DNA from 4 places in the Staphylococcus saprophyticus subsp. saprophyticus ATCC 15305 genome. Region 1 is predicted to be linked to each of the others. Evidence: riboswitches for the same ligand, from Rfam matches in the RefSeq annotation. Region 1 holds a riboswitch; each other region holds the start of a gene.
The links. Region 1 has a riboswitch for thiamine pyrophosphate ahead of SSP_RS07750 (3-oxoacyl-ACP reductase). Riboswitches for the same ligand answer to the same signal wherever they lie in the genome.

Region 1 (8,472 bases):
CAATTACATCAAAAACAGTCAGATTTAGCTGTCGTAAAAGAACGTTTAAATGCCCAAAAACAATCTCTTACAAAAATCACTAAACAATTGGAAAGTGTAGAGAAGCAACAAGAAAAATTGGATGAGCAAATTAAATTATTTAACTCAGATGAAATGACTGGGGAAAAAGCATTTGAAACGATTCAAAGTCATATTGAACAAAGTAAGGTTACTAAAGAAAAACTTACTGTTGATATAGAAGACGTTAAATCGCGCAGACTAGAATTGAATGATACAATTGAAGAGACAGATCAAAAACTTCAAGAGGCTAACCAAGATATATTATCTATTGAAAATCGCTATCAAGATATCAAGGCAGAACAGTCACGTTTGGATGTGTTAATCAATCATGCGATTGACCATTTGAGCGATGATTATCATTTAACTTATGAACGTGCAAGTGAATTATATGAATTAGATGAAGCGATTGATGTATTACGTAAAAAAGTAAAATTAACAAAAATGTCAATAGAAGAACTAGGGCCTGTTAATTTGAATGCAATTGAGCAATTTGAAGAAATTAATACGCGCTATACGTTTTTAGATGAACAACGTGCTGATTTAAGAGCAGCTAAATTAACTTTAGAACAATTGATTGATGAAATGGATCAAGAAGTAAAAGATCGTTTTAAAGAAACGTTCCATGCAGTACAAGGCCACTTTGCTGATGTGTTTAAATCTCTTTTTGGTGGTGGACAAGCAGAACTACGCCTTACTGATGATGATTATTTATCAGCGGGTGTGGATATTATTGTGCAACCACCTGGTAAAAAACTACAGCACTTATCGTTATTAAGTGGTGGGGAAAGAGCACTAAGTGCTATCGCATTATTGTTTGCCATACTTAAAGTACGCTCAGCACCATTTGTAATTTTAGATGAAGTTGAAGCCGCTTTAGATGAAGCTAATGTAATACGTTACGCGCAATACTTAAAAGAATTATCAGATCAGACTCAATTTATAGTTATTACACATCGTAAAGGCACAATGGAATTTTCAGATAGATTATATGGTGTGACGATGCAAGAATCTGGCGTATCTAAATTAGTGAGTGTTAATTTAAATACAATTGATGAAGTCATTAAGGAGGAACAAGTATGAGCTTTTTCAAACGGTTAAAAGATAAATTTGCTTCTTCATCAGAAGCGGAAAATAAGCAAGAAGATTTAGAGCAATTATCTGAATTAGAACAACAAGATACGGATCAAACGAAAGAAGACGAACCAAAGAAAAAACCTAAAAAATTAAAAGAAGCCGATTTTGATGATGATGGTCTAATTTCTATAGAGGATTTTGAAGAGATAGAGGCACAACAATTAGGTGCGAAATTTAGAGCAGGTTTAGAAAAATCAAGAGAAAATTTCCAAGCACAACTAAACAACTTAATCGCACGTTACCGTAAAGTAGATGAAGAATTCTTTGAAGCATTAGAAGAAATGTTAATTACTGCAGATGTTGGTTTTAATACAGTTATGCAGTTAGTTGAAGAATTAAGAGAAGAAGCACAAAAACGTAATATATCAGAAACAGAAGATTTACGTGAGGTTATCGTAGAAAAAATTGTTGAAATATACCATCAAGATGATGAACACTCAGAAGTCATGAATATAGAAAACGAAGGTCTGAATGTTATTTTAATGGTTGGTGTAAATGGCGTAGGTAAAACAACTACAATTGGTAAGTTGGCTCATCGTTACCAAGCTGAAGGTAAAAAAGTTATGCTTGCTGCAGGTGACACTTTCAGAGCAGGCGCAATCCAACAGTTAAAAGTATGGGGAGAACGCGTTGGCGTTGATGTTATGAGTCAAAATGAAGGTTCAGATCCTGCTGCTGTGATGTACGATGCAATTAATGCAGCGAAAAGTAAAGGCATTGATATTTTAATTTGTGATACAGCGGGTCGTCTACAAAACAAATCTAATCTGATGAATGAATTAGAAAAAGTAAAACGTGTTATCAGCCGTGCAGTACCTGAAGCACCACATGAAGTACTGTTATGTTTAGACGCAACAACTGGACAAAATGCCTTATCACAAGCTAAATCGTTTAAAGAAGTGACTAATGTAACAGGGATTGTGTTAACTAAACTAGATGGAACTGCTAAAGGTGGTATTGTATTAGCGATACGTAATGAATTGCACATACCAGTTAAATATGTTGGCTTAGGTGAAAAATTAGATGACTTGCAACCATTCAATCCTGAAAGTTATGTATATGGTCTGTTTGCTGATATGATAGAGCAAAATGTAGAAGAAGTCGATGATGTAACTGATGAACAATCGAACGAAATTGAAGGTCAATCTGATGAGTCAAAATGATTTAATAAAAACAATTCGTATGAATTACTTGTTTGATTTTTATCAAGCCTTGCTCACTAAGAAGCAAAGAAATTATTTAGAATTATTTTACCTGCAAGACTATTCATTGAGTGAGATAGCTAATACATTTGATGTGAGTCGCCAAGCAGTGTATGATAACATAAGAAGAACTGGCGATTTAGTGGAAGATTATGAGGAAAAATTGGGATTATATCGAAATTTTGAACAAAGACAGAACTTATATGAACAAATAAAACAACATATTAATGATCCAGAACAAATAAAAAAATATATTCAAGCACTTGAAGATTTAGATTAATTAGAGAACAAAAAGGAGGGTATTTGATATGGCATTTGAAGGATTATCCGATCGTTTACAAGGAACGATGCAAAAAATCCGTGGTAAAGGTAAAGTGACAGAAGCAGACATTAAGCTAATGATGCGTGAAGTTAGACTCGCATTATTAGAAGCCGATGTTAACTTTAAAGTTGTAAAGGATTTTGTCAAAACTGTATCAGATAGAGCTTTAGGTTCAGATGTTATGAAATCATTAACACCTGGACAACAAGTGATTAAAATTGTTCAAGAAGAACTTACCCAATTAATGGGTGGGGAAAATTCAACAATTACGATGGCAAATAAACCACCTACTGTTGTGATGATGGTTGGTTTACAAGGTGCCGGAAAAACAACAACTGCAGGTAAACTCGCATTATTAATGCGTAAAAAATACAATAAAAAACCTATGCTGGTAGCTGCTGATATTTATCGTCCGGCTGCAATAGATCAATTGCAAACAGTTGGTAAACAGATTGATATACCAGTTTATAGCGAAGGTGACCAAGTCAAACCGCAGCAAATTGTAGAAAATGCAATTAAGCATGCTAAAGAAGAACATTTAGACTTTGTTATTATTGATACAGCAGGTCGTTTACACGTTGATGAAGCTTTAATGCAAGAGTTAAGTGATGTTAAAGAAATCACAAAACCTGATGAAATCATGCTTGTCGTGGATGCAATGACAGGTCAAGATGCAGTTAATGTTGCACAATCCTTTGATGAACAATTAGAGGTATCTGGTGTAACGCTAACTAAACTCGATGGTGATACGCGCGGTGGTGCTGCGTTATCCATTAGATCCGTAACTCAAAAACCAATTAAATTTGTTGGTATGAGTGAAAAATTAGACGGTTTAGAACCATTCCACCCTGAACGTATGGCATCTCGCATTCTCGGTATGGGTGACGTACTAAGTCTAATAGAAAAAGCACAACAAGATGTAGATGAAGACAAAGCAAAAGATTTAGAAAAGAAAATGCGCACGTCTTCCTTCACTTTAGATGACTTTTTAGAACAACTTGATCAAGTGAAAAATCTTGGTCCTTTAGATGATATTATGAAAATGATACCGGGTATGAACAAGATGAAAGGTATCGATAAACTTAATATGAATGAAAAGCAAATCGATCATATTAAAGCAATTATACAATCCATGACACCAAGTGAACGTAACGATCCAGATACTTTAAATGTATCTCGAAAAAAACGTATCGCTAAAGGCTCAGGACGTTCAGTTCAAGAAGTTAACAGATTGATGAAACAATTCAATGATATGAAGAAAATGATGAAACAATTTTCCGGTGGCGGCAAAGGTAAAAAAGGAAAACGTAAACAGATGGAAAATATGATGAATGGTATGAATTTACCGTTTTAAAATGTGTTTCTTAAATTGAGTAATAATTAAAAAGTAGTAATCCACAGCAGAGTCGTGGATTACTACTTTTTTTGTGCTACATCCAATCTATAAACTAATAGAAAGCGTACGATGTTGAATCACTATTAAATTCCAATATTTTCTCTAAATGTTGTACCTTCGTATTCAGTACGATACAATCCACGTTTTTGTAATTCAGGCACAACATCATCGACAAAATCTTCTAAACTATTTGGAAATTCTGGAGGCATTAAGTTAAAACCATCCGCAACACCCGCGTCAAACCAGCGTTCCATTTCATCTACAATATCCTTTGGTGTTCCGATGAGTGTTAAATGCCCACCTCCAGCACTTAAATAACCTAATAACTCACGTAATGTTGGATTTTTATCTTTAATGATTTCTAGCACAGTTTGATAGCGTCCTTTAGGTCCTTTAAAAGATTCGACAGGTGGTAATGGTGGTACCGGTTCATCCAAATCCCAGCTATGGCAATTTTGACGAATAAAAAAGGCTAATTGATTTAAAGCGGTATCAACTTCTAAAGATTCATCGAGTTTTTGTTTTTTTGCATAAGCTTCTTCATAAGTTTGTCCGACATATGCAACTAATCCAGGAAATACTTTCAAACTATCTTTAGGCTTACCTTCTTGTATCAATTTTTGATTTAATTTGTTCTTGAAAGCGCTAGCTTGATTGAAATTCCAAGCAACAGCATAAACTGCATCAGCATATTTAGTTGCTAATGCGATACCAGGATCGGAGGCGCCCGCTTGCATTGCAATGGGTTTCCCTTGAGGGCTACTTGGGGTTGTTAAAGGTCCACGGACATTGAAATGTTCTCCTTCATGATTAATAGCGTTGATTGCTGATGGATTGATTAACTTATTATCTTCTTTATCGTGTAAAAAGTCATCCAATGACCATGATTCGAGTAAACGATTCATCACTTGTGCAAATTCATCTGCTTTTTTATAGCGTTCCTCGTGTTCAGGTAAATGGTCCATACTATGATTAGCAGCTTCCATATCAGTCATTGACGTTACTAAATTCCAACCAGCACGACCTTGACTCATATGGTCTAGACTGAGTAGTTGTCTAGCAGCTGTGAATGGATTGGAGAATGTACTAGATATCGTAGCAACTAGGCCCACATGTTGTGTAACTTGCGATATTGCTGCTAAATTAACGAGGGGATCAAACCAAAATGCAGGCATATCACTTTTCGAACTAGCTGGAAAAGATTGATTGTCAGCAAAAAATATGGCATCAAATAAGCCTTGTTCTGCAGTTCTTGCTAATGATTGATAATAAGTAATATCACCAATACGCTCAATGCTTGAATGTGGCATACGCCATGCAGCCTGGTGATGGCCACAAGCATAGATAAGTACACCAATGCTTAAATGTTGTGATTGTGTCATTGAATGACTCAGTCCTCCTTATTAGTTCATTGTTAAGCCACCGTCGACTGTAAAATTTTGACCTGTGATGCCATTTGCTTCATCTGATACGAGATATGCAACCATATTAGCAACATCTTGTGGTGCGGTTACCTTTTTTATTGGAGTGGTTTGAGCAATTAAATCGAATACTTCAGTAGTGGTACTTGCACTTGCATCCGTTGTCTTTAATAAGCCGCCAGAAACGACATTAGATGTGATACCATATTGACCTAATTCTGCAGCTAAATTGCGTGAAAAACCAATCAAACCAGCTTTAGCTGTTGTATATTCATGATAAGGGACGACAGGATTTTGAAATAAATTTGTACCAATTGAAATGATATGGCCATTTTGTCTTTCGATGAATTGAGGTATAACACTTTGACACAAATTAAAAGCAGCTTTCAATGTACCATCAATTTGTTGTTGATAATCCTCCCATGTAAGGTCAACAAATGCTTGTTGTTGAACAGGGTCAAATTTAAAGCCAACAAGTGCATTATTGACTATAGCATCTATGTGACCAAAATATTGCGTAGCTTTCTCAACTAACGCGTCTATTTCATTGCGTTTTGTAACATCTGCTTGGATAGCGATTGATTGATGAGTTCCAATTTCATCTACAAGTTGTTGTGCAGCTTGTCTGCTGTTGTGATAGTTTATGACAACGTTATGTCCTTGTTGCGCTAATGTGTTCACGATTGTCGCACCTAATCCTCGACTGCTACCAGTTACAATTACAGTTTTTTTCATTTTATACACTCCTTATTTTCTATAAAAAAATACACAACGCTCCTGAAAGAAGGTTGTGTATAATGAATATCGACATATGTATCAAAGTACTTCAAAATATTGAAATATGCTAGACTTCACACTTTCCTCCGCTAGTTTAAACTAGATCAGGTTCAAAGGGTTTGAGTCAGACTCATCTCAGTTAGAAACACCCCTAGTGCATTTGTTATGTAATTTAAGTTAAATGTATATTTTTTAGTGAATTATGTCAAGTTAAGGGTGATTAAGGAGATGTGACTTCCCAAGAATTAAAGTAGAAAAAGAATTTTGCGTAATAATGAAATTGGTAAAGAAGAAACTCTTTACAAATTATTGAATTACTGTTATTATTATTTCTTGTAGAAAATAAAAACTATGAAAACAAAAGGAGCGAATATAAATGGCAGTTAAATTACGTTTAACACGTTTAGGTTCAAAAAGAAATCCATTCTATCGTATCGTAGCAGCTGATGCTCGTGCACCACGTGACGGTCGTAATATCGAACAAATCGGTACTTACAACCCAAACAATGTGAATGCAGCTGAAGTTAAAATCGACGAAGAATTAGCACTTAAATGGTTAAAAAATGGTGCGAAACCAACTGATACAGTTCATAATATCTTATCAAGAGAAGGCATCTTGAAGAAATTTGACGATCAAAAATAGGATTTCGACAAATAAACAAATATATGATTTGTAAGGGTACCTTGAAGGGTACTCTTTTTTTATAGACATTATCGATAATAATATAAGCAAGTTGATATTTTAAAAATGTCATTACATGAATATTGTATTTGTGTCACTGCGTATAACTTCACATGTTATAATAATAAGACAAATCATAGCATACATAATCAATTTTAATAGATAAATAATAGTGGAGGCACGTATATGAAGGTAGAGATAGGTAAAATTGTTAATACACATGGTATTAAAGGAGAAATAAAAGTAAAATCAAATTCAGATTTTACAGAAACACGCTTTCAGCCTGGGGAGCTTGTAATTATTGAACGTAAAAATAAAGAGCCATTAGAATTCACAATTGCTTCTTATCGTATGCATAAAGGTCTTCATATGTTGACATTTGAAGGCATTAATAATATTAATGATATTGAATATTTAAAAGGTGAAACCATTATGCAAGAACGAGATCATGAAGAAATAGAACTCGGTGAACATGAATTTTATTATTCAGATATCATTGGTTGCACTGTATTTGATGACGATGATACACCAATTGGACGCGTTACAGAAATTTTCGAAACAGGCGCAAATGACGTGTGGGTAGTTAAAGGTGACAAAGAGTACTTGATTCCATATATCGCTGATGTTGTTAAGGATATTGATGTAGAGGGTAGACGTATTCAAATTACACCAATGGAAGGATTGTTGGATTAATGAAGATTGATTTTCTAACTTTATTTCCAGAAATGTTTAATGGTGTTTTAAACCAATCCATTTTAAAGCGTGCACAAGATAAAAATATGTTAACAGTCAATACAGTTGATTTTAGACATTTTGCAGAAAATAAACATAATCAAGTGGATGATTATCCTTTTGGTGGTGGTCAAGGCATGGTATTAAAGCCTGAACCCATTTTTAATGCAATGGAAAGTATTGAAAAAACAGATGACACAAGAGTGATTTTAATGTGTCCGCAAGGCAAACCATTTACACAAGCGATAGCAAATGAACTAAGCCAATCAGAACATGTAGTGTTTATTTGTGGTCATTACGAAGGCTATGACGAAAGAATACGTGAACACTTAGTTACAGACGAGATTTCTATGGGAGACTATGTATTAACGGGAGGCGAATTACCTGCAATGGTGATGACAGACGCCATAGTGAGATTATTACCAGGTGTTTTAGGTAACCAACAATCTCATGAAGATGATTCATTCCAAGATGGCTTATTAGAATTCCCACAATATACAAGACCACGAGAATATAAAGGGATGAGTGTACCGGATGTATTACTTTCAGGTAATCATGCTCATATTGATCGATGGCGACATGAACAAAAAATTCTACGTACATTTGTAAAACGACCAGATTTATTAGAACGGTATCCAATGACAGTTGAAGAAAAAGATATTGTAGAAAGATACAAAAAGCAATTGAAAAAAGACTAGCAATGTGCTAACATATTTTAAGTGTGCGACACACGAAAAATCACTATG
Region 2 (8,472 bases), on a different replicon from region 1:
AGACCCATCTCATTAGCTCGGAAACTTGTATACTAGCTACTTGATAAATCACTGGTGGCAGCACACCATTTATTGCACAACTTTCACCAGTACTTGGCATTGTTTCAAGTAGACATTTCAAACATGGCCCTTGATCATCGATACCATAAACAGTACCTTTACTACCAACTGCAGCACCGTAAATCCAAGGTATATTTTGCTTGTTACAAGATTCATTAATTAAATATCTTATTTTAAAATGATCCATACCATCTATAACAATATCCGGATGATATGTCGATAATAGATTTTCAATATTTAAATTTGTTATTTCACGATCAATTGCTATTACTTGTACGTTACTATTTATTTGATTCAACTTATGCTTTAATGCTTCAACTTTAGGTAACATCTTTTCTGCATCCAACTCATCATATAACGCTTGTCTATGTAAATTGGATAATTCAACAATATCCATATCTATTACAGTAAGTGAGCCTACCCCCATCCTTACTAACATTTCTGCGCTGTGACTACCAAGTGCACCTGCACCCATAATCATGACGTGAGTTTTTTGAAGTTGGCTTTGACCGTACTCACCAAACTGATGATATCTTACTTGTCGATTGTAGCGCTCTATCATAAGAACCCAATTCCTTCAGTTGGACTCGATGCTTGTGCTGTATACTTCACAGGTATTCTTCCTGCTTCATAACTCAATCTTCCGGCACTAATCCCTTTATTCATTGCTTCTGCCATTTTCACAGGATCCGCTGCACTTGATATTGCCGTATTAAGTAAAATACCATCAGCACCTAATTCCATTGCATGACAAGCATCCTTAGGTGAGCCAATACCTGCATCTACGATTACTGGTACATTGACACGTTCAATAATATAGCGCAAATTTAATGGATTATTGATTCCTCTCCCTGTACCAATAGGAGAGGCAAGTGGCATAATTGCATGAACGCCTAACTCTTCTAAGCGTTTCGCTAAGACAACATCATTAGATATATATGGACAGACCGTGTAACCTTTTTCCAGTAACACTTTGCATGCTTCATATGTTTCTAATGGGTCTGGCAGTAATGTTTCGTCATCACCAATGACTTCTACCTTAATCATGTCACAAACACCTGCATGATTAGCAATTTCTGCTATACGAACTGCTTCTTTAGCTGTCTTAGCTCCAGCTGTATTTGGAAATGTGATGAATTTCGATAAATCAACTTTTGCTAATGGATTTGGTAAATCTTTGTCATATAAATTCATGCGTCTCACTGCAAAAGTTAATACTTCTGTTTCTGCTGCTGCAATAGCCTGAGTTTGTATCTCTTCATTATCAAATTTTCCTGTACCTAATAATAATCTTGAATTTAATGTAAAGTTGCCTATTTTAAACATATTAACCGCCTCCTACAAATTCTAATAATTCTAAGTTATCTTCATCATTGACTATGCGAGATGTAAATTGTTCTCGCTTAATTAATGTTTCATTATGCTCTACAATAATACGTGTTTCATCCAGTCCCAATGATTGAATTATTTCTTGTATATTAATTGGTTGTTCAAAGTTAAATACGTCACCATTAATCTTACATTTCATTTCGTTCACCTCTCCTAATCTGAAAATCATACAATTGTTTCGGCCTATGCCCACTGATAATCCATTGACTCATCAACTCACCTATTAAAGGCGAAAGTAAAATTCCATTGCGATAATGGCCAGCAATGACAAATAAGTCTTTATCCACTTCATCCATAATAGGCTGTTCGTTTTGACAATAAGGCCGTATACCTGACCATTGGTTTATGATTTTTCCATTTTTCAAATCTGGTATATAGTGCAAAGCTTGTGATTTAAGCCATGATTTACCAGAATTAGACACCCCAACTGAATAATCATTAAAGTAACTTGTTGCACCGATTAAATATCTATTTTTTAATTTTGGAATGACGTAACAACCATTAGTCAGAAACATGGTAATATTCAAGTTTAAATCAGGTTGTTCTACCAATAGCGCTTCTCCTTTTACCCCAATAACCGTTTCACAAGGTAAATATTGCTGTAAAAGTTTTCCTGTCCAAGCGCCTCCTGTGACAATTAACTTTTCAGTATAATAAGCTCCATTTCGTGTCTCCACACGGTACCCATCTTTTATGGATTCAATATGGGTTACAGTTGTTTGGTATATTCTATCTATATGTCTATTTGATAATGACTTCAACAACCCTTTAGTATAGCGGTTTGCATTGATTTGATTATCTTCAGGCATATAAATACCATTTGTATGTTTTGAAGTTATAGCACCGTTGGACATGTGTTGAACATCAGTAGGACTAAGACGTTCTACAGATGCAAAATGTTGTCTTAAAAATTGATATTGCTGTTCAATCTTTTTATTATCATAATGGTTCGTAGCCAATTTTATTAATCCACTATTTAAATACTCAATATCCACGCCAACCTCTTCCAACAAACTATCTCTTAGAGGTTTGAACATCTTTTGAGAAGTTGTTGCCAAACTAAACAAAGCACTATTTTTGGTGAATTCATTTTGCGCGCCTAACATCCCACCTGCTTTATAAGATGCATGCTTACCTGCTTCATCTCTATCTATCACAGCTATATTCGCAAAAGACTGACTTAACCCACGTGCGATTGACATGCCCATGACTCCCGATCCAATAATAATGACATCATACATGTCCATCCCACACTTCCTTCATGTTTATAAGTTTTTCTTTCGAATATTGATTAAAAACAGAAATACCGGCTATTCCTGAAAATCCATTAGGTAAAGAAGATAAAGTATGTTGATTAATACCTCCAATTGCAATAATCGGAATATCAATTTGTAGCGCTTCTTCAACCTCCGACTTTGCTCTAGGTGTTTGTTGAGGTTTAGATGACGTCTCGAATACGTGTCCAAATAATACAAAATCTAGCCCTAAATATTTAGCGTTAGCAATAGCATCTTTATGGTGCGTAGACATACTTATTTGCATATCGGGATAACTAGCTTGTACCTCCTCAATATAAGGATCACTTTCCCTAAAATGAATTGCCGACAAGTCACATTGTATGATTACATTGATATCACTATGAACAATAATCTTATCCTTAGGAAACTCATTTTTTAGTAATCCGTGAACCCACTGAATGACTTCTTCAGTATTCATTGGCACTCTTATTAATAAGTAATCGATAACGCCTTCGATTTCACAGTAATGCTTAATATGTGATTTAGACAAATCTTGATATGGTGTAATAGCAATAAACAATATTTTCACCCCAAATAAAAAAACGTTACTTTTCCTGGTGGAAAAATAACGTTGTATGATTACATTTATCATAGAAAACGCCACTTTCCTACGCCAGTGCGAACTGGATCAGGTTCTAGGAATCCCTCAGTTATTACTTCGGTCTCAGCCTTTATCAAAGGCACTTCCAGTGGTTTCTATCTATTAAATTTTCGTTTCATAATGTTTTAGTGATTACTTACAATCTAACTTATAATCATTTACTTTTCAAGTCTCACTTCAACTTTGACAACATGTATCCTAAAGTCAGCTGGCTTAATCGTGCATAATCACGCTTATAGAGACAACTCTAACAACCGTGCTGTTATCGGTCGTGTCTGACGATAGACTTCTTGATATATTTCAAAGTATTTAACATAGCGTTCATGATGCACTTCATTCGGCAGAAAAGTTCTATCATAGACGATAAATTGATCAACTACATCTTCTAGGCTTTCATACCAACTCAAACCGACAATAGCTAGCATTGCCGCCCCCATACAAGGCCCTTCTTCATATTTCAATTTACTGACTTTTGCATTAAATATATCTGCTTGCAATTGTAACCAAAAATCATTTCTTGCACCGCCACCGATTGATGTAATGTGCGTTATGTCCTTCCCTTGTTCACGTAAATGTACCAAAGTTTCATATAATGAATAAGTAATACCTTCAATTACTGATCTCGCTATGTCTGCATTTGTATGTAAAGTGCTTAGCCCGATAAAGCTACCTCTAATTTGCGAATCACCATGTGGTGTACGTTCACCTGATAGGTATGGGGCAAATAACAACCCTTCACTACCAATTGTAGAGTTACTTGCTAAGCTTAAAATTTGGTTAAAAGTTAAACCGGGAAACACATGTTTTTTTAACCAATTCAAACTATCTCCAGCAGCAAGCGTTACGCCCATTACATATGATTTATCTTCTACAACATGATTGAAATAGTGCAAATTATGACGATACGTCTTTCCTTCACCTGATTCACAAGTTAATAACGTACCAGAAGTACCAATACTGCATAATGTATCGTTGGATTTGATAACACCTGCACCAAGTGCACCACATGCATTATCGCCACCACCAGCAAAAACAGCTACCTCCCCTGTTAATCCTAATGATTTAGCTAGGCTGCTTTCTACATATCCAATAAAATCTCCAGATGATACAAGTGAGGGATAAATGTCGTGAATGCGAAATTGTGAGCCGGTTGTCTTTGACCAACTTTTTTGTTTTGGGTCCAATAATAATGTGCTCGAAGCATCTGAATATTCCATATTTATTTTACCAGTTAGCTTAAACCTCACGTAATCTTTAGGTAATAGGAACGTTGCTATCTTGTTCCAATTATTAGGTTCATTATCTTTTATCCAAAGCAATTTCGTTAATGTAAAACCTTCTAATACTGGGTTTGATAATATATAATCGCCAAATTGTTGTTCGATTGTTGTGCATTGATGGGTTGAACGAGTATCATTCCATAAAATTGCATTTCGAAGGGGTTTATTAGTACTATCTAATACCACTAAACTATGCATTTGACCAGATAACGATAAGCCTCTAATATAAATGTCGCTTAACGCGCTAGCACTTAATATTTGTCTAATACATGACTTGGTTGCCTCAAACCATTCGTCTGGTTGTTGCTCATTGCACCCAGATTGAAGTTGTATTATATCAAGTCCTTCACTAACTTTAGCTAGAACTTCTCCTTCTTTACTTACGGCTATAACTTTAACTGAACTTGTACCTATATCTATGCCTAACACTGCTTCATTCAATATCATCGATTCCTTTCTTTTGCTTTCTCTAATAAATTCGTTCTCGTTAAACCATAAGGGGAACTCATTACAGAAAATATATAACCTTCAGAAATACGTGCTAAAATAGCGGTTCTGTTGCAAAGTTGAATTTATAGTATAATTTTAACAAAAAGGAGTCTTCTGTATGAACTATTTCAGATATAAACAATTTAACAAGGATGTTATCACTGTAGCCGTTGGCTACTATCTAAGATATGCATTGAGTTATCGTGATATATCTGAAATATTAAGTGAACGTGGTGTAAACGTTCATCATTCAACGGTCTACCGTTGGGTTCAAGAATATGCCCCAATTTTGTATCAAATTTGGAAGAAAAAGCATAAAAAAGCTTATTACAAATGGCGTATTGATGAGACGTACATCAAAATAAAAGGAAAATGGAGCTATTTATATCGTGCCATTGATGCAGAGGGACATACATTAGATATTTGGTTGCGTAAGCAACGAGATAATCATTCAGCATATGCGTTTATCAAACGTCTCATTAAACAATTTGGTAAACCTCAAAAGGTAATTACAGATCAGGCACCTTCAACGAAGGTAGCAATGGCTAAAGTAATTAAAGCTTTTAAACTTAAACCTGGCTGTCATTGTACATCGAAATACCTGAATAACCTCATTGAGCAAGATCACCGTCATATTAAAGTAAGAAAGACAAGGTATCAAAGTATCAATACAGCAAAGAATACTTTAAAAGGTATTGAATGTATTTACGCTCTATATAAAAAGAACCGCAGGTCTCTTCAGATTTACGGATTTTCGCCATGCCACGAAATTAGCATCATGCTAGCAAGTTAAGCGAACACTGACATGATAAATTAGTGGTTAGCTATATTTTTTACTTTGCAACAGAACCAAAAATTTGATAGATATATTCGGTTGGATCAATTTCTTTTAAGTAATCTAAATCCCCATTTTTTAATTTCTTTTTAGCCTGTTTAAATAATCCTGAATAAACTAATACCTGTTTACCTTTAAGTGATTTATAGAATACATCAAATACTTTTTGATTTATTAAATAATCACTATCTTTACCAGAATACTTAGCCATTTCATATAACTCTTTATTATTATTTTGTCTTATTTTTTGAACTTGAACTTGTGTGATTTCTGAAATACCTGTTACATCACGCCATAAATCTAACCATTCTTGTTGACTAATATAATATCTTTTATCTGTGAAATACGATTTATTTACTGCAATTAACACGTGAAAATGAGGGTTATAATCATCTCTTTTTTTATTATATGTAATCTCTAACTTACGAACATATCCCTTTATAACACTATCTACTTTTTTTCTTTTTATAAGTTTTCTAAAAGAATTATTGTAACGTTTTATTTCATTTTCTAATTCATCACTCATTACGTTAGGTGTAGTTAAAGTTAAAAAGATAAACTCTTTTTTCTCTTGCTGCTTAATATATTGCATCATCAAGGATAAACCCAACGCATCTTTTCTGGCTTTTCTCCAAGCACAGACAGGACAAAATCGATTTTTACAAGAATTAGCTTTATATAATTTCTGTTTTTCTAAAGTTTTATCAGCTACAAAAGACAGAAATGTATTACAATCTTCAACTAAATCCATTTGATTCTCTCCAATATGACGTTTAATAAATTTCTGAAATACTTGATTTCTTTGTTTTTTCTCAGTATACTTTTCCATGTTATAACACATAAAAACAACTTAGTTTTCACAAACTATGATAATAAAAAAGTTGCTTTTTCCCCTTTCTATGTATGTTTTTTACTAGTCATTTAAAACGATACATTAATAGGTACGGAAAAGCAACTTTTTTTGTGTTTGAAAGCAGTCATATCAACACTTTAAGGGTAACTAGCCTCGCCGGCAATAGTTACCCTTATTATCAAGATAAGAAGAAACCGGCAAAAAACGACGAAAACGTAAGAGAAAAGACCTTAAAAAGTCTTTTCTCTTAAATCAATATTTCTAAGAATAAAGGTTACTTTTTTTCATCTTATAGTATATATTAGAACTAATATTCAGGAGGTATTTTATGAGAAAAATAATAGCAGAATTCTTAGGTACATTTATACTAGTTTTCTTCGGTACAGGAACAGCAGTGTTTATGAGTTTAAGTCCAGATAACAGCGTAGGCACACTTGGTGTCGCAATAGCATTTGGTCTAACAATAATTGCAGCTGCCTATGCAATAGGCGATATCTCTGGAGGTCATTTAAACCCTGCAGTTTCTTTAGGAATGTTTTTAGACAAACGTTTATCCTTAATAAACTTATTCATCTATACAATTTCCCAAACTATGGGCGCAATATTTGCTACATTTTTAATTTGGTCTATATCAAGCACATTAAAAACCGATCTTGACCAATACGGTGCAAACCTTCCTGGAGACCTATCTTTATCAGGTGCATTCTTAGTTGAAGTAATATTAACATTCGTCTTCGTATTCATCGTTTTATCAGTCACGACAACAAAATTTATCGCTCCAAATTTAGCAGTTCTTGTAATAGGTTTTACATTAACTATGGTTCATTTAATAGGTATCCCATTAACTGGTACCTCTGTAAATCCAGCACGAAGTATTGGACCTGCATTATTCACAGGTGGAGAAGCATTATCAACATTATGGATATTTATATTAGCTCCCCTTCTAGGTGCAGTTATTGCAGCTCTAACACATAAAATTTTAAGAAAACCAAACATACAATAATAAAATTCTAAAAGTTAATACTTTATTCCAATTGCTTTATTGACGTTGAGCCTCGGAACCCTTAACAATCCCAAAACTTGTCGAATGGTCGGCTTAATAGCTCACGCTATGCCGACATTCGTCTTCAAGTTTAGTTAAGGGTTCTTCTCAACATCAATAAATTCTCTCGGCATAAAAGCATGTTCGTATAAACATATACAACTTATTAAAAGTAAATTAAAGATTTAACAAAGCGACAATAAAACCAATAATAGAACATAAAGATCCAATAATTGATAAAACACCTTCAATTTCAGTAACACCTTTATCAGTCTTTTTTTTACTTTTACCACGTATCATTAAATATTCAGCTAAAGCAGAAAAGAAAATTCCACTAGAAAATGAAATAAATATTATAAAAATCCAAGAAAAATATTCACCACCCCAAAATGCTAAAATTAGACAAGAAAAACCTAAAGATACTTTATAAGGAGTACGCAACTCCATCTTTTCAAACTCATTTCCAATCCCAAAAAATCCTATAAAAACAAAAAGAGCACAAATCATTCTTGTTATTAAACCCGGATAAAAATAAAAAGTTAAAATGCTAGCCACAATAAAAACCACGCCTAAACCAAAACCAAAAGAAACATTTTCTTTTGTATCAACTTCATTATTACTTCCC
Region 3 (8,472 bases), 780 kb from region 1:
TTATCAATCTTTAATCCAGTGATTTCTTCAGCTTCTGGTAAGTTTGGAGTCGCTACTGTTGCATAGGGTAACAATATATTTTGTAAATCTGCTTTCGCGTCATCATCCATCAATGAATCACCACTTTTAGCTAACATAACTGGATCAATAACATATGGTATCTCAGGATATTTCACTAAGTATTCTTGAATTAATTGCATCATTTCCTTTGAAGCAATCATACCAGTTTTAATGGCATGTGGTAATTCGTCATCAAACACACTTGCCAGTTGTTCAGATAACCACTGTGGCTCAAGATTGTGAATATGTTGTACACCTTTAGTGTTTTGCGCAACAATGCTTGTAACAGCCACCATACCATATACGCCACAAGCATGAAAAGATTTCAAATCTGCCATTACACCAGCACCTCCTGTTGGATCAGTACCAGCAATTGTCAATGCAATATTGGGTTTATTCATTTTTCATACCTCCATATGACCATGATTCTTCATTAAATGACATATTAAAAAAGTTTCTTTCATGTACTGTACTTTGTAAAAAGCATTGTTTTATCTCATTTTTTTCTTTTTCACTACAATGCTTCGTCAATTTATCCATTAAATTATCAAATACAATAACTAATTCATCCATTTCAGTACTATAAAATTCAAACCATTTAGCTAAAATAGAATCTTTATTTAATTCTTTATCCCTTAATGCTTCTTGAGCAATGAATTGATAAACATAAGGACAAGGTGCCATTGCAGCAATCGTATAAGCAGCATTTTCTTTAGCATACGCATTGAAATACATATGTTTAATATAATGATCGCCACTCGGTGGCCAAACTTTCTCTTGTACGATTTCATTATAACTTTCTTGGACATAATCCGCTAAAATTTCATGTGCTTCCACTTCACCATCTACTATAAATTGAATTTGTTCAACCAAAAATCGAACATCATTTAAGTTCCCCATTTTTGGAATTAACAGTGCGTATATATTCGCAAATTCATTTAAATAAGAAGCATCTGCTCTTAAATAGAATTTGGTTGCTTCAGTCGGTAAATTCCCATGTAACATACCTTGTATAAATGGATCGTGGTAGATTTGATTAATAATTGGTTTAGCTTCTTTTTTTAACTGTTCTGAAAATAACACAAAAATCCTCCTATAAATAAAAAAACTACATTCCCGACAGAAACGTAGTTAATTAATAGCGAGGATTTATACCCCAACTTTAGATTAAACTACTTTCCTACGTTGGTATTAACCAAATCAGGTTGTAAGGGTCTGAATTTAATCATCTCAGCCAACTGGCTCCCCTAGTAGCGTTTTTATATTTTATTTAATTAAAAGATAACAAAATACTGACAAATTTGCAAAATAACTGACTATAAAAAAAGCTGAGACATATATGTCTCAGCTTTAAATATTTATCTTAAGTTCATTACTACACTTAATTTTTTATGCAGTAACCCATTGTGAAGCGCCTGCTGTGTTGTAAAGTTTAACAGCTGCTGCGTCTTGTACTGCTTCAGGTGCTTCTGTTGGTGATACACCTTGATATTCAGATGGTGCTACTGAATCCCATGTGCTTTGTAAGAATTGATATTTTCCTGCTGCACCTGATGATGGGTTAACAGCTTTAAGGTCGCCGCCTGATTCACGTTGCGCGATTGCTTGTAAATGAGAGTTAACATTTACTGATGAACCTTCTGAAGCTTCACTTGAACTAGATTCATTTGAAGTTGATTCATTTGAGCTTGAAGTAGTTTGTGTAGTTGCTTCTTGTTGTGGTTGTTGTGTTTCTTCAGTTTGTGGTGCAGCTTCTTCTGCTGGTTGTTCAGTTGAAGCTTGCTCAGTTTGTTGTGGTTGTTCAACTTGTTGTGGTTGCTCAGCAGTTTCTTGTGCTGGTGCATTAGTTGAACCTTGTCCATAGCTCCAAGTCCAATATTGACCGTCTGATTGGAAGCTATAATCAGTATTATTGTAATTAAAGTTTATATTATAAGCACCGTCTTGTACTGGCGCTTCATTTAATGATTCTGGATTACTTTGAGCTTGTTGTGCTAATTGTGCTTTGTCAACGCCTTGTTCTGAAGCGTCTGCTGAATTTCCTGCTGCGAATCCTGTTACGCCAAGTCCAACTGCTAATGTTGATGCTACTACTGTTTTTTTCATTGTAAAAAAGTCCTCCTATAAGGTAATTAAGTTTATTTTTATTTATGATTAATTTGCAAATACAACTATAACATTCAAAAAATCGTTGTAGGTTACAGTGAAATAAAAAAAATCGGCTTTTTTTACAATGAAATTACATTTAATTTATCTTTGAATATAATTTTTTATCCCTTTAAAAACTTCTGTGATAGTTTTTAAAGGCTATGAAAAGTAAAATTTCACGTAATATGATTGTAATATATCAGATTATTCAGTTTTATTTAAATTACTTATTAGCGATTTGATTGCTGATTCTATATTAAATAAGCTATCCCTCTTATAGGGATATTTTAAGAGGGATAGCCAATAGAAGTATAATTGATAGTAGGATTTAAATGTATATTAAAGTGGATGATTAGATTAGGGGTAGATTTAGGGTGGGTGGTTTATACAATTTCATATATATCATTATTTTGTACGTTAATGTCTTTAAATGCATTTTGGGAATGCTCTAGCGGGAATGGTTCAAAAAGTAAATCATTTTTATCTTTGTTTTGTGGAGACATGAATTTAATTGATTCAATAAGTATTTCTGATACAAAATGCGTCTGACCTTCTTTTTCATATTTATGTGATTGCATTTGGCCTGTTATACCTACAAGTGAGCCTTGCTTCGTATATTTCTCAATGTTTGTTGCCATTTTTCCAAATGCTTTACAAAATAAATAATCACATACCGGGGTTTGATTCTTATCTTTATAGTTCCTTGATACAGCTACACAAAATGTAGCTAATTTTTTCTCCTCCTTATCATATATTTTAGGGTCCTTAGTTAGTCGCCCTACGATAACAATGTTATTAATCATATGTCACCTCCTTTATAACTATATTCTATGAATTTTACACAATACCGTCAAAGTACAATAACACAGAATTCAAAAGATGTTTTAATACTAAATTCTACAAATTTTACCTTTCTCTTTTAAAATTACGTTATAATGATTGTATAATTCGAATAATTGTAGAAGTTAAATTTATTAATTGGATGTGAGGACGATGAAATCATTTAAAGCTGTTCGATTTCAAATCGTATCAGATAGTGGTGGCGTTACAGAATATGAAATAGAAGATGGCGTTATTATCAATAAAGAAAATAGTGGAACTGGTTGGTTATTAGAAATTGTTATTTCAGATTATCATTATGAAACAATGAAACAATATATGGATGATGAAACTTTATTAGATATACGCGTAGTGATTACACGTCCAGCAAATGATCCGGCTCTTTTTGATGCGACGATTAAAAACATAAAAAAACTGGAAAGTACAATCTCCATCGTTTTTGAATGTCATATTTATACATTAAGACAAGTATATGCAGAAAGTTTATTAGAACAACTTATTGATGAAGGTTTAACAGGAGACGAACTTAAAAAATCTTTCAATCGTATGATGCAATCTAAACCAAGATTAAAAGATGAAAAAATAGAAAAATAATTACTATAAAAAGACCTCAAACCGTTGTATTTACAACTGAGCTTGAGGTCTTTTATTTACTTTGCTTGAATTGCAAACGTTAATTCACAACTACATGCTACTTCACCATCGACGGTAGCTTTTGCGTTACCTTTACCGATTGGCCCACGCATTTTTGTTATTTCAACTTCTAATTTTAAAGTATCTCCAGGAGTAACTTGTTTTTTGAAGCGACATTTATCAATTCCAGCAAAAAATGCAAGTTTCCCTTTATTTTCTTCACTATTTAAAATCGCTACTGCACCTGTTTGAGCAAGCGCTTCTGTAATTAAAACACCAGGCATAACTGCATATTCCGGAAAATGACCTTGGAAAAACGGTTCATTACCTGATACTTGTTTAATAGCCACACAACGTGTACCTACTTCATATTCAACAACACGATCAATTAATAAAAATGGTTGTCTATGCGGTATGATTTCTTTAATTTGGTTATAATCAAAAATTGTTTCCATTGTTTACTTCCTCCATCTTGTTCTTGAATCGCCACTTCAATTGCGAATCATGTATTAAGCTTGTGTTCGTTTTATATCTGCACCTAGTGCTTCTAATTTACCGTGTAAGTCAACATAACCTCTGTCTAAATGCTTTAATTCTGTTACTTGCGTCGTTCCATCAGCTACAAGTCCGGCTAATATAAGTGCTGCTGCTGCACGTAAGTCAGTAGCTTTTACTTGTGCACCTTGTAGTTCACTCTTACCTTCAATCTTAGCACTTCTGCCTTCGACAGAAATCTTAGCGTTCATACGTTTAAATTCAGCTACATGCATAAATCTATTTTCAAATACAGTTTCAGTTACTACTTTATGTCCTTCAGCTGTTAGTAATAATGCCATCATTTGTGATTGCATATCCGTAGGGAATCCTGGATGTGGTAATGTTTTAATATCTACGGGTTTTAATTCATCTTCTACTCTTACGCGAATTGCGTCATCTTGATAATCTAGATTCACACCCATTTCTTCCAATTTGTAAACAAGGCTTGTCATATGTTCTTTTATAGCACCATTTACAAGTACATCACCACGTGTAATCGCACCAGCAATCAGGAGTGTACCTGCTTCAATTCTATCAGGAATAATCGCGTGTTCCACACCGTGAAGTGTTTCTACACCATGGATAATGATCGTATCCGTGCCAGCTCCAGAAACGTTACCTCCCATTTCGTTAATATAATTTGCTAAATCAACGATTTCTGGTTCTCTTGCAACATTTTCTAATACTGTTTTACCTTCTGCTAGTGAAGCTGCCATGATAATATTTTGCGTTGCGCCAACACTTGGGAAGTCTAAATGAATGGTTGTACCTTTTAATCCATTTTCAGTACTTGCATAAATAAAACCACCATCCATATGAATATCAGCACCAAGTTCTTCGAAACCTTTGATGTGCTGTTCAATTGGTCTTGAACCAATTGCGCAACCACCTGGCAATGCGACTTTAGCATGACCTAAGCGGGCTAATAATGGACCCATAACAAGAATACTTGCTCTCATTTTACTTACATATTCATATGGTGCCTCTTCATTTAATTCTTTCGTTGCATCTACAGTTACTGATTCTTCGTCTTTATCGTATGAAACTTCTGCATTTAATGTTGAAATCACATTATTAATCGTTTCTACATCACTTAATGCAGGTACATTCATAAGTTTACTGACACCTTCTGATGCTAAAAGTGAAGCAGTTAATACTGGTAATACAGCATTCTTGGCACCTGACACTTTAACCTCACCAGTTAATCTATTTCCACCATTAATTTCTATCATATCCATCTTAAATCCTCCACTTTGCTACTTATATATTTCATTTTAATTAAACTATTTTATGTACTTCTAAATTATTATATCTATAATTCAAAAAGATATACAAGTATTTGAATTATTGTGCTAAATATTTTATTTGCGTTGAGTATTGTAACAAATCCACAATAAAATTACTAACAGCTGTTCCAAGTAATATTGCTAAAAAAATCATACAAATTTGAACTTGTAAGGGATACCCCTTTTTAAAAAACTGCTCTAATCTCACTGCATTTAATGCCCAATAAGCAATACAAATACAAACCACATGTAAGATAAGATGTACAATTGAAAATTGTCCTAGATACTCCATACAATAACTCCTCACTTTAGACTGTCAATTTATTTTACACGAAATAATCATTAAAAGATACTTAAGAACTGCAGAATTTAATTAACTATAATGCTTTTGTTGTTTGAGCAATTCACTTTTTATTTTTGTGTCTACTTTACTATACGAACTTACGTCTCTAAAAAAAGAGTCTAAGACATTTTTCATGTCTTAGACTCTTTTTGGAGTGAGTAGTAGATGCCTAAATGGAAAAAGTAACATCCCACTCACCAATGATATAATTTATTGTAAGTTCGCGACGCGAATGCGGTTATTCGCTCTTTCTAAAGCACGTTTAGCTCTATTAACGTCGCTGTTATCTTCTTCATTATTCAAATGAGATTCTGCTCTAGATTTTGCTAATTCAGCTCTAGCAACATCTATTTCATTCGCAGGTTCTGCAGTTTGTACAATAATTGATAATTTATCTTGTCTAACCTCAACAAAACCTTCACTCACTGCAATATATTCTGAACCACCGTCAAAATTTATTTTGACATAGCCAATTTCAAGTGCTGCAACTGTTGGAATATGTCCATACATAACACCGATTTCTCCTGCAGTAGTTTGTAATACTGCAAGATTAACATCTTCTCGGTCGTAAACAGAACCATTAGGAGTGACAATATTTAGGCTTAATGTGTTCATTATCTTTACCTCCTAATTTTTAAACTTCAACACCCATATCTTTAGCTTTTGCGATTACTTCTTCCATACTACCTACAAGACGGAATGCATCTTCAGGAATATGATCATATTCGCCATCTAAAATTGCTTTGAAGCCTTCTACCGTTTTTTGAACAGGTACATATGAACCTTTTTGACCAGTAAATTGTTCAGCTACGTGGAAGTTTTGTGATAAGAAGAACTGGATACGACGTGCACGTTCAACAGTTTGTTTATCTTCTTCTGATAATTCATCCATACCTAAAATAGCAATAATATCTTGTAATTCTCTATATTTTTGTAATGTAGATTGTACATCACGAGCTATTTCATAATGATCTTGACCAACGATTGTAGGGTCTAATGCCCTAGAAGTAGATGCAAGCGGATCAACGGCAGGATAAATACCCATTTCCGTTAATTTACGTTCAAGGTTAGTTGTAGCATCTAAGTGAGCAAAGACAGCTGCTGGTGCTGGGTCAGTATAATCATCGGCAGGTACGAAAACTGCTTGGATTGACGTTACAGATCCTTTAGTTGTTGATGTAATACGTTCTTGTAATTGACCCATTTCAGTAGCAAGGGTAGGTTGATAACCAACGGCTGATGGCATACGACCTAATAGTGCTGATACTTCTGAACCAGCTTGCGTAAATCTGAATATGTTATCAATAAATAGTAAAACATCTTGTCCTTGTACATCACGGAAGTGTTCAGCCATTGTTAAGCCTGATAAAGCAACACGCATACGCGCACCAGGTGGCTCATTCATTTGTCCGAAGACCATAGCTGTTTTCTTAATAACACCACTATCACTCATTTCGTAGTATAAGTCATTACCTTCACGCGTACGTTCACCTACGCCGGCAAATACTGAAATACCACCATGTTCTTGAGCTATATTATTAATTAATTCTTGAATTAATACTGTTTTACCTACACCAGCGCCACCGAATAAACCGATTTTACCACCTTTAATATATGGTGCAAGTAAATCAATTACTTTAATACCTGTTTCTAAGATTTCAACTTTTGTTGATAATTGATCGAATGCAGGTGCTTCTCTATGAATTGGATCACGTTTGACAGAAGTATCAAGCTTCTCGTCTAAGTCAATTGTATCACCAAGAACATTAAACACACGTCCTAACGTAGCATCACCAACTGGAACACTGATGCTATCTCCGCTATCTCGAACTTCTGTACCACGTTTAACACCATCAGTAGAATCCATTGCAATTGTACGTACGACATCATCGCCAAGTTGTAATGCCACTTCTAATGTAAGAGATACTGTACCTTCATCTCTTTCAACGTCTACGACTAAGGCATTGTTAATTTCTGGAACTTCATTGTGCTCAAAGCGAACATCAATTACTGGACCCATAACTTGAGTTACACGGCCTAATCCCATGTTTTTTTCCTCCTTTAATAATTATTCAAGCGCAACTGAGCCACCGACAATTTCAGTGATTTGTTGAGTAATTGCTGCTTGTCTTGCTCTGTTATATTGAATAGATAAGTCATCAATAATTTCTGACGCATTATCTGATGCATTTTTCATTGCAGTCATACGCGTAGCATGTTCACTTGCTTTTGCATCTAAAATCGTTCCATATATTAAACTTTCAACATATTGAGGTAAAATGACGCTCAATATTGCCTCTTTGTCTGGTTCGAACTCATATGATGACATTTGACCATGTCCTAAGCTAGAGTCCTCAGGAGACAATGGAAGCACAGTTTTGGTAGAAGGTGTATTTTCTAATACACTTACGAAATGACTAAAATAAATTTTCACCTCATCAACTTCTCCTTCACTATACAAACCTATAGCTTTTTTAGCTATTGCTTGTACTTCTTTAAAAGAAGGTTGATCTGGTACATCTATAAGTGAATCATGTATGTCATAACCTTTATTTTTAAGGAAATCCACACCAGTTTGACCTAATACTACAATTGAATAATCATCTTTACTTGCATGTTTTTCTT
Region 4 (8,472 bases), 180 kb from region 1:
GGTAAATTCAGATAAGGTAGTTCTTTATCTCCACCAATATCTAAAGTACGTACAACAACGCGTTTATCTTCCATCGTTTCTAATACTTTTTTATAAGCTTCGAACTGCTCATCTTCAGTTGGCATTTCGTCTCTACCCATATATAAAAATTCAGTACGGTATAATCCAATGCCCTCTGCACCATTTTCAATTACACCTTTTAAATCATTCGGTGTACCGATATTGGCAGTAAGTTCAGCGTGTCTACCATCAATTGTAGTTGTCTCTTCATCGCGTAATTTTTGTAATTCTTGCTTGTCTTCAAAGAAACGTTCACGCTTGTTTTGATAAGCAATGACTTCATCTTCAGTAGGATCAATGATGACTTCACCTGTTAAACCGTCAACAATAATCATGTCACCTTGTTTAACTTCTTGAGTAATAGATTTAGTACCTACAACTGCAGCAATTTCTAATGAGCGACTCATAATTGCTGAATGTGAAGTTCTACCACCTATATTAGTTACAAATCCTTGTACAAATTCTTTATTTAATTGAGCAGTATCTGAAGGTGTTAAATCGTTACCGATTATAACAACGCTTTCATCAATCATACTAGGATTTGGTAATTCTACACCTAAAATATGTGCTAACACACGTTTTGAAACATCGCGGATATCAGCAGCACGTTCTTTCATATATTCATTATCCATTGATTCAAAAATAGTAATGAATTGTCCAGTTACATCAGATAATGCAGTTGGTGCGTTAACTTGTTCATTCTTAATTTTTTCTTCGATTGGTTGAATTAATTCAGGATCATCTAAAACAAGTAAATGCGCATCAAAAATTGCTGCTTTATCAGCACCTAAATTTTGTTCAGCATTATTTCTAATTTTAGTTAATTCAACTTTGGATGTTTGAATAGCATTATTGAACTTTGCAATCTCAGCATCTACATCTGACACTTTTTCGCTATCAAATGATAAATCTGGTTCAACTAATAAGTATGCTTTAGCTATAGCTACACCGTCAGATGCAGCTATACCATTTATATAATTAGACATAATTATTTAGTTAATCCTTCTTTAGATAAAATGTCAGTGATTGCTTCAATTGCATCTTTTTCATCGCTACCGTCAGCGTAGATTGTAATTTCAGCATCTTTACCTACACCTAAACTCATAACACCCATGATTGATTTCAAGTTAACTTTTTTACCGTTATATTCTAATTGAATATCAGAATCAAATTTTGAGGCAGTTTGAACAAGCATTGTCGCTGGACGAGCGTGAATACCTGTTTCGTCGATAATTACATATGATTTTTGTTCCATAAAATGATTTCTCCTTCGTATAGTTAGAATCGTTGGTTTATTATAAAACCTAGCATAGTTTTATATAATAACATTACCAAATTATTATTATAAATTCAATTCGTTGCACCCATGACATGACAATATTCAGAGAATTTTAGCTAATTTGTGAAAACGCTATAGTTTTAAACAAGTTCTTTCACAACTTTTTCACATTTTTGAATATGTTCATCTCCAATTTTTTTCATAAAGTAATAACTAATTGATGCTGAAATAGCCTGCCCCACAACCGGGAACCATTTCGTTTGTTTCGCAGCTACACGTTTTGCAACATCTCTAACGACAACTTTTAATATCGCATTCGATATTTTTTTACCTATAAATTGACTACCTTGAATCGCCGCGGCAGCTAAGACACGCTCTTTCATATCATCGCCCATGTTATTCACTTGTTTATGATCTAATCCATAAATTTTATTAACATCTTCAATAATATCTCTCATCAATTTAATATCGACACCAAAATCTAAACCGGGTATTGGCACAATACTGATACTTGATGATAAAACAGATTTTTTTCTAACTAGTGCCTGTGCACGTTTACGTCGTTCTTCAATTTCTATATTTGTGGTAGGTATATTACTTTTTTGTTTGATATCTTCAATTTTTAATACTTTATTACCAACTTTTTGTGTAACATTATTTGTGATTTTATTTTTAAAACCCATTTTATTCACTCCTTAGTAAATTACTTCGTATTAAAAAGAATACCCTTTTTTCATAATTTTACTTTATTTTTACAAAAACAGCCTTTAAATATTTAGAAGGTTTATAGTGTGGATGTGTTTTGAAATCTTTTGGCAAGCCCATTACTTCTACAATTTCATAATCTACTTCTTCTTCTGTTAATGTTTGATTGATTACATTTTTGAATGATTTCAAAGAAAACGTACTATTATTTGTGCATAACAGTAATGTACCGTCAGGCCCTAATATTTCAAGTGCACCTTTAATTAATTTATCGTAATCTTTTAATACGGAAAAAGTTTTTTTCTTGTTTCTAGCAAAACTTGGTGGATCAATAACAATCGTATCGTAAAACAAGTCATGACGACACGCATAATTAAAGTAATCAAAAGTGTCCATTACATAAATATATTGTGACTTAGGATCAATACCATTCAAGCCAAAATTTTCTTCTGTAAGTGCACGTGATCGGTTTGCTAAATCTACGCTTGTTGTCATTGTTGCGTTTTCGGCAGCTATAACAGAAAATGCACCCGTATAACTAAATACATTTAATATTTCTTTATCTTCAGCATAATGATCTTTTAATTTTTTTCGTACTTCTTTTTGATCTAAAAATATGCCTGTCATAGGTCCATCATTTAAATCTACATTATAGAATGTGAAATTTTCTTCAATAATAATTGGAAACTCAGGTGCTTCACCATCAACAAATCCACCTTGAATTTCTGCGTCTTTAAATCTCATTTTTTCAAATATAGACGTATATTCGAATACATTTTCTAACGCTGATAATACATTATAACGGAATTTATAAATGCCTTTTGAATACCATTGGATTAAGAAATGACCATCATAGTTATCTATGGTTAAACCACCTATACCATCGCCTTCACCATTAAAAACACGAAAAGCATTCGTCCCATCAATATTATAGAAATATTCACGTTCAGCTTTGGCATTTTTAAATAATGTTTCAAAAAATTGTGTGTTAATGACTTCATCTTTGTCATAGCTCAATACCCAGCCAACGCCTTTATGCTGTCTACCAACATAAGCAGTAGCTATATATTGATCTCTATCGTTCATTAAATAAAATAGGTCCCCCTCTTTTAAATGATCGTGTGCATAAATATCTTCTTCATCTACTAATGGGTATTCATTTAAATATTTCGTTTCTTTTCCTCTATTTAACGTGGCAATTTTCATAAATTTATGTCAGCCTTTCTACTTTTATTTATATTTATTATTTGCTTATTCATTTTATCATCTCATTAACATCGTAACATCAATTATCTACAATTCACCAAAATATTATATCTGAAACTTCATAAGTATTTTTATAGAAATTTAATTTTTCAATAAAGATTGGGTCGCCTCACCTTATCAAATATAGTGAATGACATCAGCCGATGCTCATGAATAAGTGCGACTAATCCACATAAAATGTGAAAGAAATTCTATTTAGAAGTTGTGTTTTACCTTTACTTTCAAATAAAAAAAGCCTGAGACAATGCCATGTCCCAGACTTCTTCCTTGTTTCTATTAAAGTAATTAATATTTAGTTGGTTCACGTAACTTCATAACAAATGCTACAAATATAGCCAATAGCATAATGATTAAAATTGGTGTGATAAAGATGGATAATAATAATCCGTGAACCATAATGTTCATAAACTCAGTCAGTAATTTGAAGAATAATAAACTGACCATAAACATTTGCAGATAATAGAACCTATCTTTTAAGAAATTCGTTAATGTTGTCAATATATAAATAATGATAATAATCATTAAAAAGAATAGCGTAATCCATTCTATCACATATTGTGTTTGGGAAATTTCCCAATTACCTGAAACAAAAAGTGAATTCCTATTGTTAAATTCAATTAAAGTAAAGAATAATAAGATGGCTCCACAGAACAACTCTACATATGCAGGTTTAATCCATTTAGGTTTTTTCATCCAATTTGGAATATCATCCTCTTGAATATCGATAATTTCTTTCCATTTAGCAATAAATTTATCTTTTTTATCTCTAGCTTTTTGAATATCAACACTTCTGCGCGTTTTACGTGTAAATTCTGTTGTTTTATCTTGTAGTGTCTTCCATGTTTCTTTCGTTTGATTTGTTACTGATCCTTTGTTAGTTCTTGATAATTCTGGTTCTTCTTCCCCAAGTTCTTGTTTTGTTAAAGGAAGTGATCTTCTTAAAAATAAGAAGTTCCAAATAGACATTTGTCCAAGTAACCACATGATAATAAAGAATGTGTTAACACTCAAAATATCAATAGGAATGATTTCATCGCTTTCAATTCTTCCGTATAAAACAATTTGCGTTATTAAGTAACTTATCCCATAACTGAAAATAATCCATAAATAATGATATTTTCTATGTTCTGTATTTAACTCGTCCTTATAAACGATATAACCAATATGAATTGCAAATGGTATTACGAAAATAATAGCAAAAAAGCTATAAACTTGAGTCATCAATATCAGTGTTATGATGAAAAAAAGAATACCAATAACTAAAAAGAATACTGAAATATCATAGTCATATCTTGTCGTTCTATATAAAGTAAAGCCAATCATAATGACACCAATACCAAATAAAGCAATAATGATGGCACTAATTATCGGGAAATTACCTATGTAATTACTCATTACTCTAATTATTTCACTAAAAAATGCATTTATAAAATCCCATACATTATGAATGTGCAAATCAATTTTACCTTTACCATTTAATTTATTAATTAATGGTAAATTAATTAAAATGATAAGACCTGTGAAAAGCGAAACGATGCCTATAACATAACTATATAATATCTCAGCGTGTTTCTTCAAAAAAGACATACCATTCACCTCAAAAGTTATTATATATGAACATTTAGTTCTTGTCTTTAATTATCTAATAAATAAGTCCATAGTATGATATAAAATGACTTATAGTCAAATTCCCACTTACAATTCATGTTTAAACAATTTTATAAATTTAACTTATTAAGTACATTATCGATGCATTATTTACATTATCCATTAATTAACATTAATCTCATATCAAACTATTGTAATTATATTGAAGTGTTTATATTTTATTCAATTGTGGTATATACTAAATATAGATAATCATAACTATGAAGGAGTGCTTTAATTATGAGTAAAGAAGAATTAAATAAAGAAGCAGCTGAAAAAGCTAAAAAAGCAGAGGATAAATTAAAAGAAGAAAAAGAATCTGCAAAAGATAACACTGAAGAAACTAAACAAAATATTCAAGATACTTTAGACTAGTATAGATACTTGGTATTAATAGTAATTCAATATAAATGTAAATCCGATATGGGAGTGCGACATCAAATCTTATCGAAATGAGGTTTGTGTCCATTCCTATTTTTAAGGGTTTTATAACATGATTACATGTAATAAACTTAAATAACAACGTTTGTCCTTAAAATAATCACTCTATTAACCAACAATTTCTAGCATAACCTTGACATAAACGACGAAAAGTCATACATTATAATTAAATTTAAATAAATCATTCGCACTAGGGGTGTTTTGTGACTGAGATGAGGTATACCCTCAAACCCTTTGAACCTGATCTAGATTAAACTAGCGTAGGAAAGTGTATTGCGATATCACTGAGTAACTTTGGTATCCGTATGCCTATATAAAAACGCGCAACTTTCTAGAAGGTTGTGCGTTTTTTATATTAGGAGGAACAATGATGTCAAAAGGTTTAAAACTATCCGAAATACTTGTAACTGTGCTTATCGCAGTTGTTTTCGCTATTATTTATAATATTTGGAATTTTGTCTATAAAGCTGTACAGGTAACTGGACTTCATTTTGAAGAACTCACTTATGGTGCCTGGTTTATGGCAGCAGTCGTAGCTTATCTCATAATTCCAAAAGCCGGTATTGCTGTGCTTGCAGAATTTGCTGCAGGTGCTGGTGAAACAATTGTAATGGGTCGTTTTGATATTGCAACGATGGTCTATGCATTATTACAAGGTTTAGCTTGCGAAATTATATTTGCTATTTTTCGATATAAATCACGTTCAGCAATGGTTGCGATGCTAGCAGGATTTTTAGCTTCAGTTGCAACACTACCTTTAGATTTTGCCTATGGTTATCTAGGAGAAGTCGCGGGTTGGAATCTTGCTTTATACATCATATTTAGATTAATTAGCGGTATTATCGTTGCCGGTCTCTTATCTTATTATATTGTTAAAGCACTTGACCAAACTGGTGTAACAAAATTATTCAGACCAGCAACCCAGAGTGATTATGACAATCTATAAGGAGTAATAATGTTGATAGCTACTAAAAATTTACGCTTGAAATATCCAAATGGTCAAAAAAAAATATTCGACAATTTGTCTATTCAAATAAAAGATAAAGAAAAGGTATTATTATTAGGTCCTTCTGGTTCAGGTAAAAGTACTTTATTAAACGTACTTAGTGGCATTGTGCCAAACTTGATAGATTTGCCGTTAAAATATGATGCATTAGAAGTCGATCCTTCAAGTGGTGTCATATTCCAAGATCCAGATACTCAATTTTGTATGCCTAAAGTTTATGAAGAACTTGCATTTGTACTAGAAAATCAACAAGTTCCTCGGGAAGAAATGGATCATCGTATTGAGGAAGCACTAATGACAGTTGGATTAAACGTGGACAAAAATCAATATATTAATGAATTAAGTGGCGGTATGAAACAAAAACTTGCGATTGCTGAGACAATTTTACAACAAGCAACGACACTATTTTTAGATGAACCTACCGCGATGTTAGATGTAGAGTCAACTGCTGATTTATGGCAAAAAATTCAATCATTGTGGCGAGACCAAACTGTACTTATAGTAGAACACAAAGTCGAACATATATGGCAACATGTCGATCGTGTCGTTTTAATGAATTATGATGGTGCCATCATTGCAGATGCCCCACCTTCTCAAATTTTAAATTATTATGAAGCGCTATTAACTGAATATGGTGTTTGGCATCCAAAAGCTTGGCATTCTGCACCAAAAGCACTAAATTTTTCAGATTCTGATTCATCTCATTTTAATTTCCAAATTCAAGATGCAGTTATTAAACGTGGAAAGCAGCAACTCATTAACATTCCTAAGTTAAATGTCAATGCGGGAGAATGGATATCCATTACCGGGTCCAATGGTTCAGGTAAAACTTCACTGCTCGAATCAATGATGCAATTAATTAAATATGAAGGTCAGATGTACATCAATCATCATATTTACACTAAAATTAAATCTGCAGCAAAATCTATGTATCTTGTGTATCAAAATCCCGAATTACAATTTATAACAAATTCTGTATACGACGAAATTCATATACAAAACAAAAACAAATTTAATTCAACGGATGAAGCTAAACAGCAAACTGAATCATTATTAAAAACGCTTAACTTAACATCAGTACAAATACAACACCCTTATGAATTATCTATGGGACAAAAACGACGCTTAAGTGTTGCCATTGCTTTAAGTGCTTCTTCTGATTTAATTTTACTTGACGAACCTACATTTGGACTTGATAGTCACAATACATTTAACCTAATTAAGCTGTTTCAACAGAGAATTAAACAAGGACAAACCATTATCATGGTTACACATGACCCAGAAATTATTGCACGTTACCCAACTCGAAGACTACATCTCGAACATCACCATTTAATAGAAAAGACAGGTGATACGTATGTTTGATATGTGGAAAAAACACCATTCCTTTATCGATGATGTAAATATCATTACTAAATTAGGGATTGCTGTTATATTATTCTTCTTTGTCATATTTGTTCATCAATTCGATTATATGTTTTATATTACGTGCTTAATGCTTGCTCTATTATTAATATTCAATGGCTTGCAATTTAAAATTACCTTAGTATTTATCACTTTTACGATACTTTTCAGTTTAGTGTCCGCATTATTCATGATTTTTTATGGTGATGGGACGCACTTACTATTCAAATTTGGGTTTATACAAATAACAACTGAAAGTTTGTATCGTGGCTTACATTTAGCGATGCGTACAACAACGGTTTCATTTTTTGGAATCTTAATTGCTTTTACTTCACAAATCGTTCTTGTATTTTATAGTTTAATGCAACATTTAAAAGTAAAACCCAAAGTAGCATATGCCTTTATGGCGGCAATACGCATGGTGCCATTAATGTTTATGTCTTTTTTACAATTAAGAAAATCATTAAAAATACGTTATCAATTAATAAGTGCCCAAAATTATCGAGGTATAAAAAGAGTCAAGCACCTCATCATTCCGTTATTAAGTCAAAACATCAGGAAGGCACATCAGCTTTCAGTAGCAATGGAAAAAAAAGGCTTCAAAGATGGGCCTCGAACATATTATTATCCTGCACCTTTCTCGTATAAAGATATTCTGTTAATT

Region 2: linked by a shared signal. The riboswitch ahead of SSP_RS12445 (thiamine phosphate synthase) and the one ahead of SSP_RS07750 (3-oxoacyl-ACP reductase) in region 1 are both predicted to bind thiamine pyrophosphate.
Region 3: linked by a shared signal. The riboswitch ahead of tenA (thiaminase II) and the one ahead of SSP_RS07750 (3-oxoacyl-ACP reductase) in region 1 are both predicted to bind thiamine pyrophosphate.
Region 4: linked by a shared signal. The riboswitch ahead of SSP_RS08615 (ECF transporter S component) and the one ahead of SSP_RS07750 (3-oxoacyl-ACP reductase) in region 1 are both predicted to bind thiamine pyrophosphate.

The regions. Positions count from the first base shown of each region.
Region 1 is NC_007350.1:1,590,556-1,599,027, reverse strand. Features, by position in the region: gene smc (chromosome segregation protein SMC) at 1-1,140, shown strand, start outside; gene ftsY (signal recognition particle-docking protein FtsY) at 1,137-2,357, shown strand; gene SSP_RS07765 (putative DNA-binding protein) at 2,344-2,676, shown strand; gene ffh (signal recognition particle protein) at 2,705-4,072, shown strand; gene SSP_RS07755 (LLM class flavin-dependent oxidoreductase) at 4,198-5,496, opposite strand; gene SSP_RS07750 (3-oxoacyl-ACP reductase) at 5,518-6,270, opposite strand; TPP riboswitch at 6,377-6,475, opposite strand; gene rpsP (30S ribosomal protein S16) at 6,689-6,955, shown strand; gene rimM (ribosome maturation factor RimM) at 7,181-7,687, shown strand; gene trmD (tRNA (guanosine(37)-N1)-methyltransferase TrmD) at 7,687-8,424, shown strand.
Region 2 is NC_007351.1:27,994-36,465, forward strand. Features, by position in the region: gene SSP_RS12425 (ThiF family adenylyltransferase) at 1-619, opposite strand, end outside; gene SSP_RS12430 (thiazole synthase) at 619-1,386, opposite strand; gene thiS (sulfur carrier protein ThiS) at 1,388-1,588, opposite strand; gene SSP_RS12440 (NAD(P)/FAD-dependent oxidoreductase) at 1,578-2,690, opposite strand; gene SSP_RS12445 (thiamine phosphate synthase) at 2,683-3,276, opposite strand; TPP riboswitch at 3,336-3,445, opposite strand; gene xylB (xylulokinase) at 3,582-5,069, opposite strand; gene SSP_RS12455 (IS6-like element IS257 family transposase) at 5,236-5,910, shown strand; gene SSP_RS12460 (protein rep) at 5,951-6,781, opposite strand; gene SSP_RS12465 (aquaporin) at 7,134-7,808, shown strand; gene SSP_RS12470 (hypothetical protein) at 8,025-8,472, opposite strand, start outside.
Region 3 is NC_007350.1:809,443-817,914, reverse strand. Features, by position in the region: gene thiD (bifunctional hydroxymethylpyrimidine kinase/phosphomethylpyrimidine kinase) at 1-461, opposite strand, end outside; gene tenA (thiaminase II) at 454-1,143, opposite strand; TPP riboswitch at 1,221-1,319, opposite strand; gene SSP_RS03895 (transglycosylase family protein) at 1,450-2,166, opposite strand; gene SSP_RS03890 (single-stranded DNA-binding protein) at 2,592-3,011, opposite strand; gene SSP_RS03885 (YwpF-like family protein) at 3,202-3,642, shown strand; gene fabZ (3-hydroxyacyl-ACP dehydratase FabZ) at 3,699-4,136, opposite strand; gene murA (UDP-N-acetylglucosamine 1-carboxyvinyltransferase) at 4,191-5,456, opposite strand; gene SSP_RS03870 (DUF1146 family protein) at 5,563-5,796, opposite strand; gene SSP_RS03865 (F0F1 ATP synthase subunit epsilon) at 6,058-6,462, opposite strand; gene atpD (F0F1 ATP synthase subunit beta) at 6,482-7,894, opposite strand; gene atpG (ATP synthase F1 subunit gamma) at 7,916-8,472, opposite strand, start outside.
Region 4 is NC_007350.1:1,775,102-1,783,573, forward strand. Features, by position in the region: gene ptsP (phosphoenolpyruvate--protein phosphotransferase) at 1-1,046, opposite strand, end outside; gene SSP_RS08595 (phosphocarrier protein HPr) at 1,049-1,315, opposite strand; gene SSP_RS08600 (hypothetical protein) at 1,480-2,022, opposite strand; gene SSP_RS08605 (class I SAM-dependent rRNA methyltransferase) at 2,081-3,250, opposite strand; gene auxA (lipoteichoic acid stability factor AuxA) at 3,596-4,897, opposite strand; gene graF (glycopeptide resistance-associated protein GraF) at 5,198-5,332, shown strand; TPP riboswitch at 5,581-5,682, shown strand; gene SSP_RS08615 (ECF transporter S component) at 5,769-6,344, shown strand; gene SSP_RS08620 (ABC transporter ATP-binding protein) at 6,357-7,769, shown strand; gene SSP_RS08625 (energy-coupling factor transporter transmembrane component T family protein) at 7,762-8,472, shown strand, end outside.